One region of the Roseixanthobacter liquoris genome, then DNA from elsewhere that is predicted to be linked to it. Evidence: predicted binding sites of a transcription regulator. Region 1 holds the regulator's gene; each other region holds the start of a gene.
What was found. Region 1 encodes HrcA, which represses chaperone genes, less so after heat shock. Its sites were predicted from a motif close to GTTAGCACTCNCNNNNNGNGAGTGCTAAC; they were not measured.
Positions count from the first base shown of each region.

Region 1 (3,274 bases):
GAGCCGCCCTTCGAGCCGGCGATGGGACATCAGGCCACCGCCTGCTTCTGCAAATCCACCAGCTGGTTGATGCCGGTGCGGGCGAGCGTGAGCAATTGCAGGAATTCCGCTTCCGTGAATGGGGTCTTTTCCGCCGTGCCCTGGATCTCGACGATGCCGCCGGAGCCGGTCATGACGAAATTGGCGTCGGTCTCCGCCTTGCTGTCCTCGGGATAATCGAGATCGAGCACGGGGGTGCCTTCGAAAATCCCGCAGGAGACGGCCGCCACATGCTCGCGCAGGGGGATGGTCTTCAGCATGGAGCGCGAATACATCCAGCTCATGCAGTCGTGCAGGGCGATCCAGGCGCCGGTGATGGCGGCGGTGCGGGTGCCGCCGTCCGCCTGCAGCACGTCGCAATCGAGCGTGATCTGGCGTTCGCCGAGGCCGACGAGGTCGGTCACCGAGCGCAGCGAGCGGCCGATCAGCCGCTGGATCTCCTGGGTGCGGCCGGATTGCTTGCCGGTGGTGGATTCGCGCCGGGTCCGCTCCAACGTGGCGCGGGGGAGCATGGAATATTCCGCCGTCACCCAGCCCCGGCCCTGGCCCTTCAGCCACGGCGGCAGGCGCTCTTCCAGGGTCGCCGCCACCAGCACATGGGTGTCGCCGAACTTGACGAGGCACGAGCCCTCGGCATGGCGCAGAACGTTGCGCTCGAAGGAAACGGCTCGCATCTCGTCGCTCGCGCGGCGGCTCGGGCGCATAATTTGTCCAATCCGTTATGAAACTGGCCGTCGTTTTAGGGGTGGGCGCGCGCGGGAGCAAGGGGCGTGGTATGCTGCCTCATGGTTCAGGCGGGCGCGGTGTGCGAACAGGCGATGGTGTCGCGGCAGGATAACCGGCAAGATATCGGGCGGGATGATCTGCGGCATCAGGGACTGCCCCCGCCGGTGCCGCGAATCTCTCCGCCCGCTTTATCCCGCCCGCCCGATCCGGAGTGAGGCCTTGCCCATCGATCCCATCATTCCTCCCTTTTCAGCGGCCCTCGGCCAGATCGACGAGCGCTCGCGCGAGATCTTCCGCCAGATCGTGGAAAGCTATCTCGCGACGGGCGAGCCGGTGGGCTCGCGCAACATCGCCCGCCTGATCCCCATGTCGCTGTCGCCGGCCTCCGTGCGCAACGTGATGGCGGACCTGGAGGCGGCGGGGCTGATCTATGCGCCGCATACCAGCGCCGGCCGCCTGCCGACCGAACGCGGGCTGCGCTTCTTCGTCGATGCGCTGATGGAAATCGGCGATGTCAGCGAGGGCGATCGCCGCAACATCGAATCCCAGGTCGCCGCCGCCGCCAAGGGCTATACGGTGGACGGCGTGCTGCGCGAGGCCTCGGCCCTGCTCTCCGGCCTGTCGCGCGGGGCCGGCGTGGTCACGGCGATCAAGACCGATCCGCGCCTCAAGCATGTGGAATTCGTGCCGCTGGATACCAACCGCGCGCTGGTGATCCTCGTGTCCGAGGACGGGCAGGTGGAAAACCGGGCCGTGCCGCTTCCCATGGGGTTGCCGGTTTCGGCGCTGACGGAGGCCACCAATTTCCTCAACGCCCATATTCGCGGCCGCACCCTCGCCGAGGCGCGGGCGGAGATGGAGGGCCTGTTGAGCGAGCTGCGCCAGCAATTGGACGCCCTCACCGCGCGGGTGGTGGAGGCGGGGCTTGCCTCCTGGTCCGGCGACGGGCCGGCGGAGCGCAAGCTGATCGTGCGCGGACAGGCGAAATTGCTGGAGGACCTCCATGCGCTGGAGGATCTCGAACGCATTCGCCTGTTGTTCGACGACCTGGAATCCAAGCGCGACGTGGTGGACCTGCTGGGACGGGCGGAGGATGCCCAGTCCCTGCGCATCTTCATCGGTTCGGAGAACAAACTATTCTCCCTCTCCGGCTCCTCCACCATCGTCGCGCCCTATCACGACAGCCAGGGCCGGGTGCTGGGTGTGCTGGGGGTGATCGGCCCGACGCGGCTCAATTATGGGCGCATCGTGCCCATGGTGGACTTCACCGCGCGGGTCGTCAGCCGCGTTCTGGGGGCTCCGGGGGCCGACGCGGCTTGATTTTTCCCGCCACGCCCCCGATATGCGGGGCGAAATCGGTGCACCTGCCCGTGGGGCGGTGTTGTTAGCGACGAGGACATGGGCATGAGCGATCAGGGTGGCGCGAACGACGCGAAGCCCCATACCGACCTGAACTCCGATCCGGAGGGGGCGGAAATGGACGCGCTCGCCGAGGGGAGCGAGGCCGGCGGACTCCAGGCGGAGAAGCAGAGGCTGGAGAGCGAGGTCGCGAACCTGAAGGACAAGTTCCTGCGCGCCTATGCGGAAGCGGAGAACATCCGCCGCCGGGCCGAAAAGGAAGTGGCCGACGCCAAGACCTATGGCATCGCCTCCTTCGCGCGCGACGTCTTGAACGTGGCCGACGACCTTGCCCGCGCCCTCGGCGCGGTCGAGACGGAAGCCAAGGAAAAGGCGGAAGGCGCGTTCAAGGCGCTGCTCGACGGCTTGGAACTGACCGAGCGCAGCCTTCACAAGGGCCTGGAAAAGCACGGCATCCGCAAGGTTGAGCCGGTGGGCGAGAAATTCGACCCCAATCTGCACCAGGCCATGTTCGAGGTGCCCGACGCGAGCGTGCCCAACGGCACCGTCGTGCAGGTGGTTCAGTCCGGCTATGTGATCGGCGACCGGGTGCTGCGCCCCGCCATGGTTGGCGTTTCGCGCGGCGGCCCCAAGGTGGCGCCCGGCGAGGCCAAGGCCGAGAACGGTTCCGCCAACTGACGCGCGCCTTTCGGCCGGTCCGGATCAACAAAAGCCGCCGCGTCATGGCACGCGGCGGCTTTTTATTTGGATGCGGGGGGTGCGCTCAGTTTGAGTCCAGGCCGTCGCGGATCGCCCGCACGCGGGTGTAGGTATCCTGGAAGGCGTCCGCCTTCACCACCGTGATCATGCGGATATGGGCGTTCGAGCCGAACCGCAGCCACTGGATCACCCGCACGTCCGCTCCCGAGGCGGCGTCCTTTGCGGTGGCGATGATCTCAAAACCGGGCTGGCCGCCGATGCGCAGGGGCTCGGCGCGATCGATGTGCATGTCGCGGACCGCCGGCACCGAGGAGAGGGAGCGCAGGGCGAACTGTCCGCGATCATCCTCGCGCGGCGTTCCGGGCGAAACGCCGACGACGAAGATCGGCTGGTTCGCGCTTTCCAACACGTCCTTGTCGCCCTCGGTCAGCACCGCGGCGGTGTTGCCGAT
Region 1 covers NZ_CM195537.1:4,415,873-4,419,146, reverse strand. Annotated here, with positions in the region: gene rdgB (RdgB/HAM1 family non-canonical purine NTP pyrophosphatase) at 1-30, opposite strand, end outside; gene rph (ribonuclease PH) at 30-743, opposite strand; gene hrcA (heat-inducible transcriptional repressor HrcA) at 985-2,085, shown strand; gene grpE (nucleotide exchange factor GrpE) at 2,170-2,802, shown strand; gene V5F84_RS19895 (hypothetical protein) at 2,888-3,274, opposite strand, start outside.

Region 2 (3,274 bases), 1.6 Mb from region 1:
CGGGATATGTTCGAGCACATGGCTGGCGATGCAGGCATCGAACGCGCCGTGATAGACCTTGGGGATGGCGTCCACCATCGGGCCGCCGCGCCACACGAAGTCCACGCGCTCGATGCGCGAGACGTCCACGTCCACATGGTTGCGGTATTTCTCCCGCAATTCCTGTTCGCTGGCGTGATCGATGGAATAGACGTTCCATCCCTCTTCCCGGCTGCATACGGGACGAAACAGCGGCCCGATCTCGAGCACGCGCATGCTCTTGTCGATGCCGTAAAGCAGCTTTTCTGAACGATCCATCCGGCCCTCAAGGACGCCGCGCGCGCACCGGTCCCCGCCGTGCGCCGCGACAGTTCAAACGTCGCCCGTGGGGCGGCGGACCATCGCCGCCGCCTGAGGGCGCCGGGTCAGCTGCACCGCACGTAGACCATGGTGCCGTAGCGCTTGGAGACTTCCGGGTCCACCCATTTGAGCACCAGCACCTGGCCATCCCAGCGCAGCACCTGGCGGTCGCGCTCGCCGCCGGCGGGATCCTCGGGCGGCCCGATGAAGGTGGGGCCGCCGGCCGCCTTGGAGACCAGCTCGGTGAGCTTGTTGTCGTCGGCGAGATACATCATCACGCCGCCATTGGGACCGGCGGTGATGACATAGGGATTGCTGCATTGCGCGCGCGCCTGGGTCTCGGTGCGGGCGGCGTCCTCGGGGCGGTGGAACGCGGCGAGGCCGTAGCGGCCGACCAGGCTGGCGGCGGGAATCGGGCTGGTATATTGCGGCGCCGCCGGCGGGGGCGGCTCGCTCGGGCCGGTGGCGCAGGCGCCGAGCCCGAGGCCGCCGATGACGGCGGCGACCATGCCGAGGCGATAGAAGGAGATGGCGGAACGGCGAACAGGGCCGGTGTCGCAGGCATCCCCGGCGACGGACCGAACTGCGGACTGAGACATTCACAAACTCCGAGGCGAGAGCTTACTCGAATACGGCAACCCGCATGCGGCACCGCGCCCGTCGGGGAAACAGGGCGAGGCGCAACCATAAAGCCTGTTCGTCGCGGCGTCGATGCTTGGCCCTGCACACAAATTCGCGTCGCCGCCGCCCCGGCATGCTCTGGATGTCACTTTATGCGGCCATCTCTTACACATTGGTAAGTCCACCTGCCTTGACGCGCGGGCGGCGGCTCCTTATCTCCGGCCGGGATTGGCACTCCCATCGCGCGAGTGCCAAAGACCGCGGGCCTCCGGCCCGCTCCAATACCAAGAGGATCATGCCCATGTCCTTCCGCCCTTTGCATGACCGCGTGGTCGTGAAGCGCATCGAAGCCGAGCAGAAGACCGCCGGCGGAATCATCATCCCCGACACCGCCAAGGAAAAGCCCCAGGAGGGCGAGGTCGTGGCCGTGGGCCCCGGCGCCCGCGATGAAAGCGGCAAGGTGGTCGCGCTCGACGTGAAGGCGGGTGACCGCGTTCTGTTCGGCAAATGGTCCGGCACCGAAGTGAAGGTGGACGGCCAGGACCTGCTCATCATGAAGGAAAGCGACATCCTCGGCGTCATCGCCTGAAGGTTCGCCCTTTCGCTTCCCTCGCATTAATTATTCAGGAGACGGCACATGGCTGCCAAGGACGTAAAATTTTCCGGCGATGCCCGCGAGAAGATGCTGCGCGGCGTTGATATCCTCGCCAATGCGGTGAAGGTGACGCTCGGCCCCAAGGGCCGCAACGTCGTGATCGAGAAGAGCTTCGGCGCCCCCCGCATCACCAAGGACGGCGTGACCGTCGCCAAGGAAATCGAGCTGGAAGACAAGTTCGAGAACCTCGGCGCCCAGCTGGTGCGCGAAGTCGCCTCCAAGACCAATGACCTCGCCGGCGACGGCACCACCACCGCCACGGTGCTCGCCCAGGCGATCGTGAAGGAAGGCGCCAAGTCGGTCGCCGCCGGCATGAACCCGATGGATCTCAAGCGCGGCATCGACCTCGCCGTCGCCGCCGCCATCGCCGACATCAAGGGCCGCGCCAAGAAGGTGTCGTCCTCCGCCGAAGTGGCGCAGGTCGGCACGATTTCCGCCAACGGCGATTCGTCCATCGGCGAGATGATCGCCGGCGCCATGCAGCGCGTGGGCAATGAAGGCGTCATCACGGTCGAGGAAGCCAAGACCGCCGAGACCGAGCTCGAAGTCGTCGAAGGCATGCAGTTCGACCGCGGCTATCTCTCTCCCTATTTCGTCACCAATGCGGAGAAGATGATCGCCGACCTCGAAGATCCCTACATCCTGATCTTCGAGAAGAAGCTCTCCGGCCTGCAGCCGATCCTGCCCGTGCTCGAAGCCGTCGTTCAGTCCGGCAAGCCGCTGGTGATCGTGGCCGAGGACGTGGAAGGCGAGGCGCTCGCCACCCTGGTGGTGAACAAGCTGCGCGGCGGCCTCAAGGTCGCGGCCGTGAAGGCCCCCGGCTTCGGCGATCGCCGCAAGGCCATGCTGGAGGATATCGCCATCCTCACCGGCGGCCAGGTGATCTCGGAAGACCTCGGCATCAAGCTTGAGAACGTGACGCTGGCCCAGCTCGGCCGCGCCAAGAAGGTCATCCTGGAAAAGGAAAAGACCACGATCGTGGACGGCGTCGGCGAGAAGGCCGAGATCGAAGCCCGCGTGAACCAGATCAAGGCGCAGATCGAGGAAACCACCTCGGACTACGACCGTGAGAAGCTCCAGGAGCGTCTGGCCAAGCTCGCGGGCGGCGTTGCCGTGATCCGCGTCGGCGGTTCGACCGAAGTGGAAGTGAAGGAAAAGAAGGACCGCGTCGACGACGCCCTGAACGCCACCCGCGCCGCGGTGGAAGAAGGCATCGTGCCCGGCGGCGGCATCGCCCTCCTGCGCGCCAAGAAGGCCGTCGAGGCGCTGACCTCCGACAATTCCGACATCACCGCCGGCATCAAGATCGTGCTGCGCGCGCTTGAAGCCCCGATCCGCCAGATCGCCGAGAATTCCGGCGTGGAAGGCTCGATCGTGGTCGGCAAGGTGCTGGAATCCAACGACGCCAACTTCGGCTTCAACGCCCAGAGCGAAGAATATGTGGACATGATCCAGGCCGGTATCGTCGATCCGGCCAAGGTCGTGCGCACCGCGCTCCAGGATGCGGCCTCCATCGCCGCCCTGATCGTCACCACCGAAGCCCTCATCGCCGAGCTGCCCAAGAAGGACAGCGGCATGCCCGCCATGCCCGGCGGCGGCATGGGTGGCATGGGCGGCATGGACTTCTGAGGACGTCCAGCCGACCAAAACGTTGAGGTG
Region 2 covers NZ_CM195537.1:1,217,141-1,220,414, reverse strand. Annotated here, with positions in the region: gene V5F84_RS05515 (class I SAM-dependent methyltransferase) at 1-297, opposite strand, end outside; gene V5F84_RS05510 (hypothetical protein) at 405-938, opposite strand; gene groES (co-chaperone GroES) at 1,262-1,549, shown strand; gene groL (chaperonin GroEL) at 1,598-3,244, shown strand.
Region 2: a site for HrcA is predicted at 1,188-1,216, ahead of groES (co-chaperone GroES). Genes of this name have one in related genera too.

Region 3 (3,274 bases), 1.3 Mb from region 1:
GCGCGAGAGGGAAAACGGACGATGGATCCGACACTCGCACATGCTTGCCCCCGCCCGTTCCCGCCCTTGGCGTCGCGGGGGAAGAGAGCAGGAAAATGCTGCGCCCGGATGACGTCAGAAGATGGCGACGGCGCCCTGCCAGATGGCCCAGCTCATGCCGGCGGTGACGAGGATGCCGAGCACGGTGGCGAAGAAGCCGGCGAGGATCACCGCGCCGTCGCGCTCCACAAGGCCGAGGCCGAAGATGCAGACGGCGAACCCCGGCGGCAGATTGCCGAGGAAGGGAATCGGCAGCAGCAGGATGAATCCCAGGAGCACCACCACCGCGCCCACCACCCGGCGGGCCGTTGGGCCGGCGAACTGCTCCATCCGCGGGCGCGACCAGCGCTCGAACCACTCGATGGTCGGGCGCGAGCGGGTGACGATGGCCTCCAGCATGCTGCGCGAGAAGGTCTGGCGGGCGATCCGCTCCGGCAGCCACAATTCCTGCCGGCCCATGGCCATTTGCAGGCCGATGAGGCCGAGCACGATGCCGCAGATGACCGGAATGCCCGGCGGCATGGGAATGCAATTGGGAATGCCGAACAGAAGGAAGGTGATGCCGAAGGCGCGGTTGCGCAGCGCATTGATCAGATCGCCGATGGCGACACGCTCTCCTTCCTGGGCGGCGAGTACGGCGGCGAGCAGCTCGGACGTGCGCGGTGTGCGATGATCCACGGGGGCCTCTGGTCCTTCAGAGCTTCCTCTTAGCACCGGGAAAGCGGCGCTGTCAGGGCATAAGCTGCAATCGCTTACGACCGTTGGCCAGGCTCCCGTGGATCGTTTCGCCGCGCCGCCGCTCAGTGCAAGACGAACATCCCGCTGACCGTGCGCAGCTCCGCGGGCTTGATCAATTGCTGGTGGGTGACCTCCACCGAATGCAGCTTGCCGTCCAGGTCGCGTTCCCAGAATGCGAGGAATTTCATCAGCTCGGGAAATTTCGGGCACAAATCATATTGCTGCCAGATGAAGCTCTGCAAGAACGCCGGGTGGTCCGGCATGCGGTAAAGAATGTGCGCGGTGGCCAGGCCGTAGCCGGCGATCTGTTTCGCAAAACCCTCGGAAACCATCTTCGACACCTCCGTGCGGTGCCCCAATCGATCATGGGCAAAAGGATTGTCGGCTCGCTACCTTGCGCGAGCCAGACTAAAAATTGGTATATCCGTTCAAATACAAGGCGTTAGCAGCGACCGCCGGAGAGTGCTGACAAGGCGTGGAGGCCGGCGCCCGACAGGGGCCTTCCGGCCAGCTTCGGCGCGGGGCCGGAGAATTCGCCCCGCCTGTAGCACTCACCACCGAAGAGTGCTAATAATCCGCCCGCCGACACTTGCGGGGGGATAATGCCCCTCCTAGATCAGGCTGGGTCGCGGCGGTTCGGCCGGACTCTATGAAGAATCGAATTATCGAACCGGAGGTTCCCAATGGGTTTCCGCCCTTTACATGACCGCGTGGTCGTGAAGCGCATCGAAGCGGAGCAGAAGACTGCTGGCGGCATCATCATCCCCGATACCGCCAAGGAAAAGCCCCAGGAGGGCGAGGTGGTTTCCGTGGGCCCTGGCGCGCGTGACGAAAGCGGCACGGTTGTCGCCCTCGACGTGAAGGCCGGCGATCGCGTGCTGTTCGGCAAGTGGTCCGGCTCCGAGGTGAAGATCGACGGCCAGGACCTGCTCATCATGAAGGAAAGCGACATTCTCGGCGTGATCGCCTGAGCATTCGCTTGTCCCTCCACGTTCCTCGAAATTCAGGAGACGGCACATGGCTGCCAAAGAAGTAAAATTCTCCGTTGATGCGCGCGATCGCTTGCTGCGCGGCGTCGACATCCTCGCCAACGCCGTAAAGGTCACCCTCGGTCCCAAGGGCCGCAACGTGGTGATCGAGAAGTCCTACGGCGCCCCGCGCATCACCAAGGACGGCGTGACCGTCGCCAAGGAAATCGAACTGGAAGACAAGTTCGAGAACCTCGGCGCCCAGCTGCTCCGCGAAGTCGCGTCCAAGACCAATGATCTCGCCGGCGACGGCACCACCACCGCCACGGTGCTCGCCCAGGCGATCGTCCGTGAAGGCGCCAAGTCGGTGGCCGCCGGCATGAACCCGATGGATCTGAAGCGCGGCATCGACCTCGCGGTCGACGCCATCGTCAAGGATCTGGCCGCCAAGTCCAAGAAGGTGACCTCGAACGCCGAGATCGCCCAGGTCGGCACCATCTCCGCCAACGGCGACGCCGAAGTCGGCAAGTTCCTGGCCGAGGCCATGGAGCGGGTCGGCAACGAAGGCGTGATCACGGTCGAGGAAGCCAAGACCGCCGAGAGCGAGCTGGATGTCGTCGAAGGCATGCAGTTCGACCGCGGCTATCTCTCGCCCTATTTCGTCACCAATGCCGAGAAGATGCGCGTTGAGTTCGAGGATCCCTACATCCTCATCAACGAGAAGAAGCTCTCGGGCCTCCAGGAATTGCTGCCGGTTCTCGAAGCCGTCGTGCAGTCCGGCAAGCCGCTCGTGATCATCGCGGAAGACGTGGAAGGCGAAGCCCTCGCCACCCTCGTCGTGAACAAGCTGCGCGGCGGCCTCAAGGTCGCGGCCGTGAAGGCTCCCGGCTTCGGCGATCGCCGCAAGGCCATGCTGCAGGATATCGCCATCCTGACCGGCGGCCAGGCGATCTCGGAAGACCTCGGCATCAAGCTCGACAGCGTCGATCTCTCCATGCTCGGCCGCGCCAAGAAGGTGGTGATCGAGAAGGAAAACACCACGATCGTGGACGGCGCCGGCGAGAAGGCCGACATCGAAGCCCGCGTGGCGCAGATCAAGGCGCAGATCGAGGAAACCACCTCGGACTATGACCGCGAGAAGCTCCAGGAGCGGCTGGCCAAGCTGGCCGGTGGCGTCGCCGTCATCCGCGTCGGCGGCTCCACGGAAGTGGAAGTGAAGGAAAAGAAGGATCGCGTGGACGACGCCCTGCATGCCACCCGCGCTGCGGTGGAAGAAGGCATCGTCCCCGGCGGCGGCGTGGCCCTGCTGCGCTCCATCGCGGTGCTGGCCGGCATCACGGTCGAAAATCCCGACCAGAAGACCGGCGTCGAGATCGTGCGCCGCGCGATCCAGACCCCGGCCCGCCAGATCGTCCAGAACGCGGGCGACGATGGTTCGGTCGTGGTCGGCAAGATCCTGGAAAACCCGGATTATTCCTTCGGCTACAACGCCCAGACCGGCGAGTATGTCGACATGGTGAAGGCCGGCA
Region 3 covers NZ_CM195537.1:3,071,540-3,074,813, forward strand. Annotated here, with positions in the region: gene V5F84_RS13750 (carbonic anhydrase) at 1-42, opposite strand, end outside; gene V5F84_RS13755 (exopolysaccharide biosynthesis protein) at 115-717, opposite strand; gene V5F84_RS13760 (usg protein) at 840-1,109, opposite strand; gene groES (co-chaperone GroES) at 1,461-1,748, shown strand; gene groL (chaperonin GroEL) at 1,795-3,274, shown strand, end outside.
Region 3: a site for HrcA is predicted at 1,321-1,349, ahead of groES (co-chaperone GroES). Genes of this name have one in related genera too.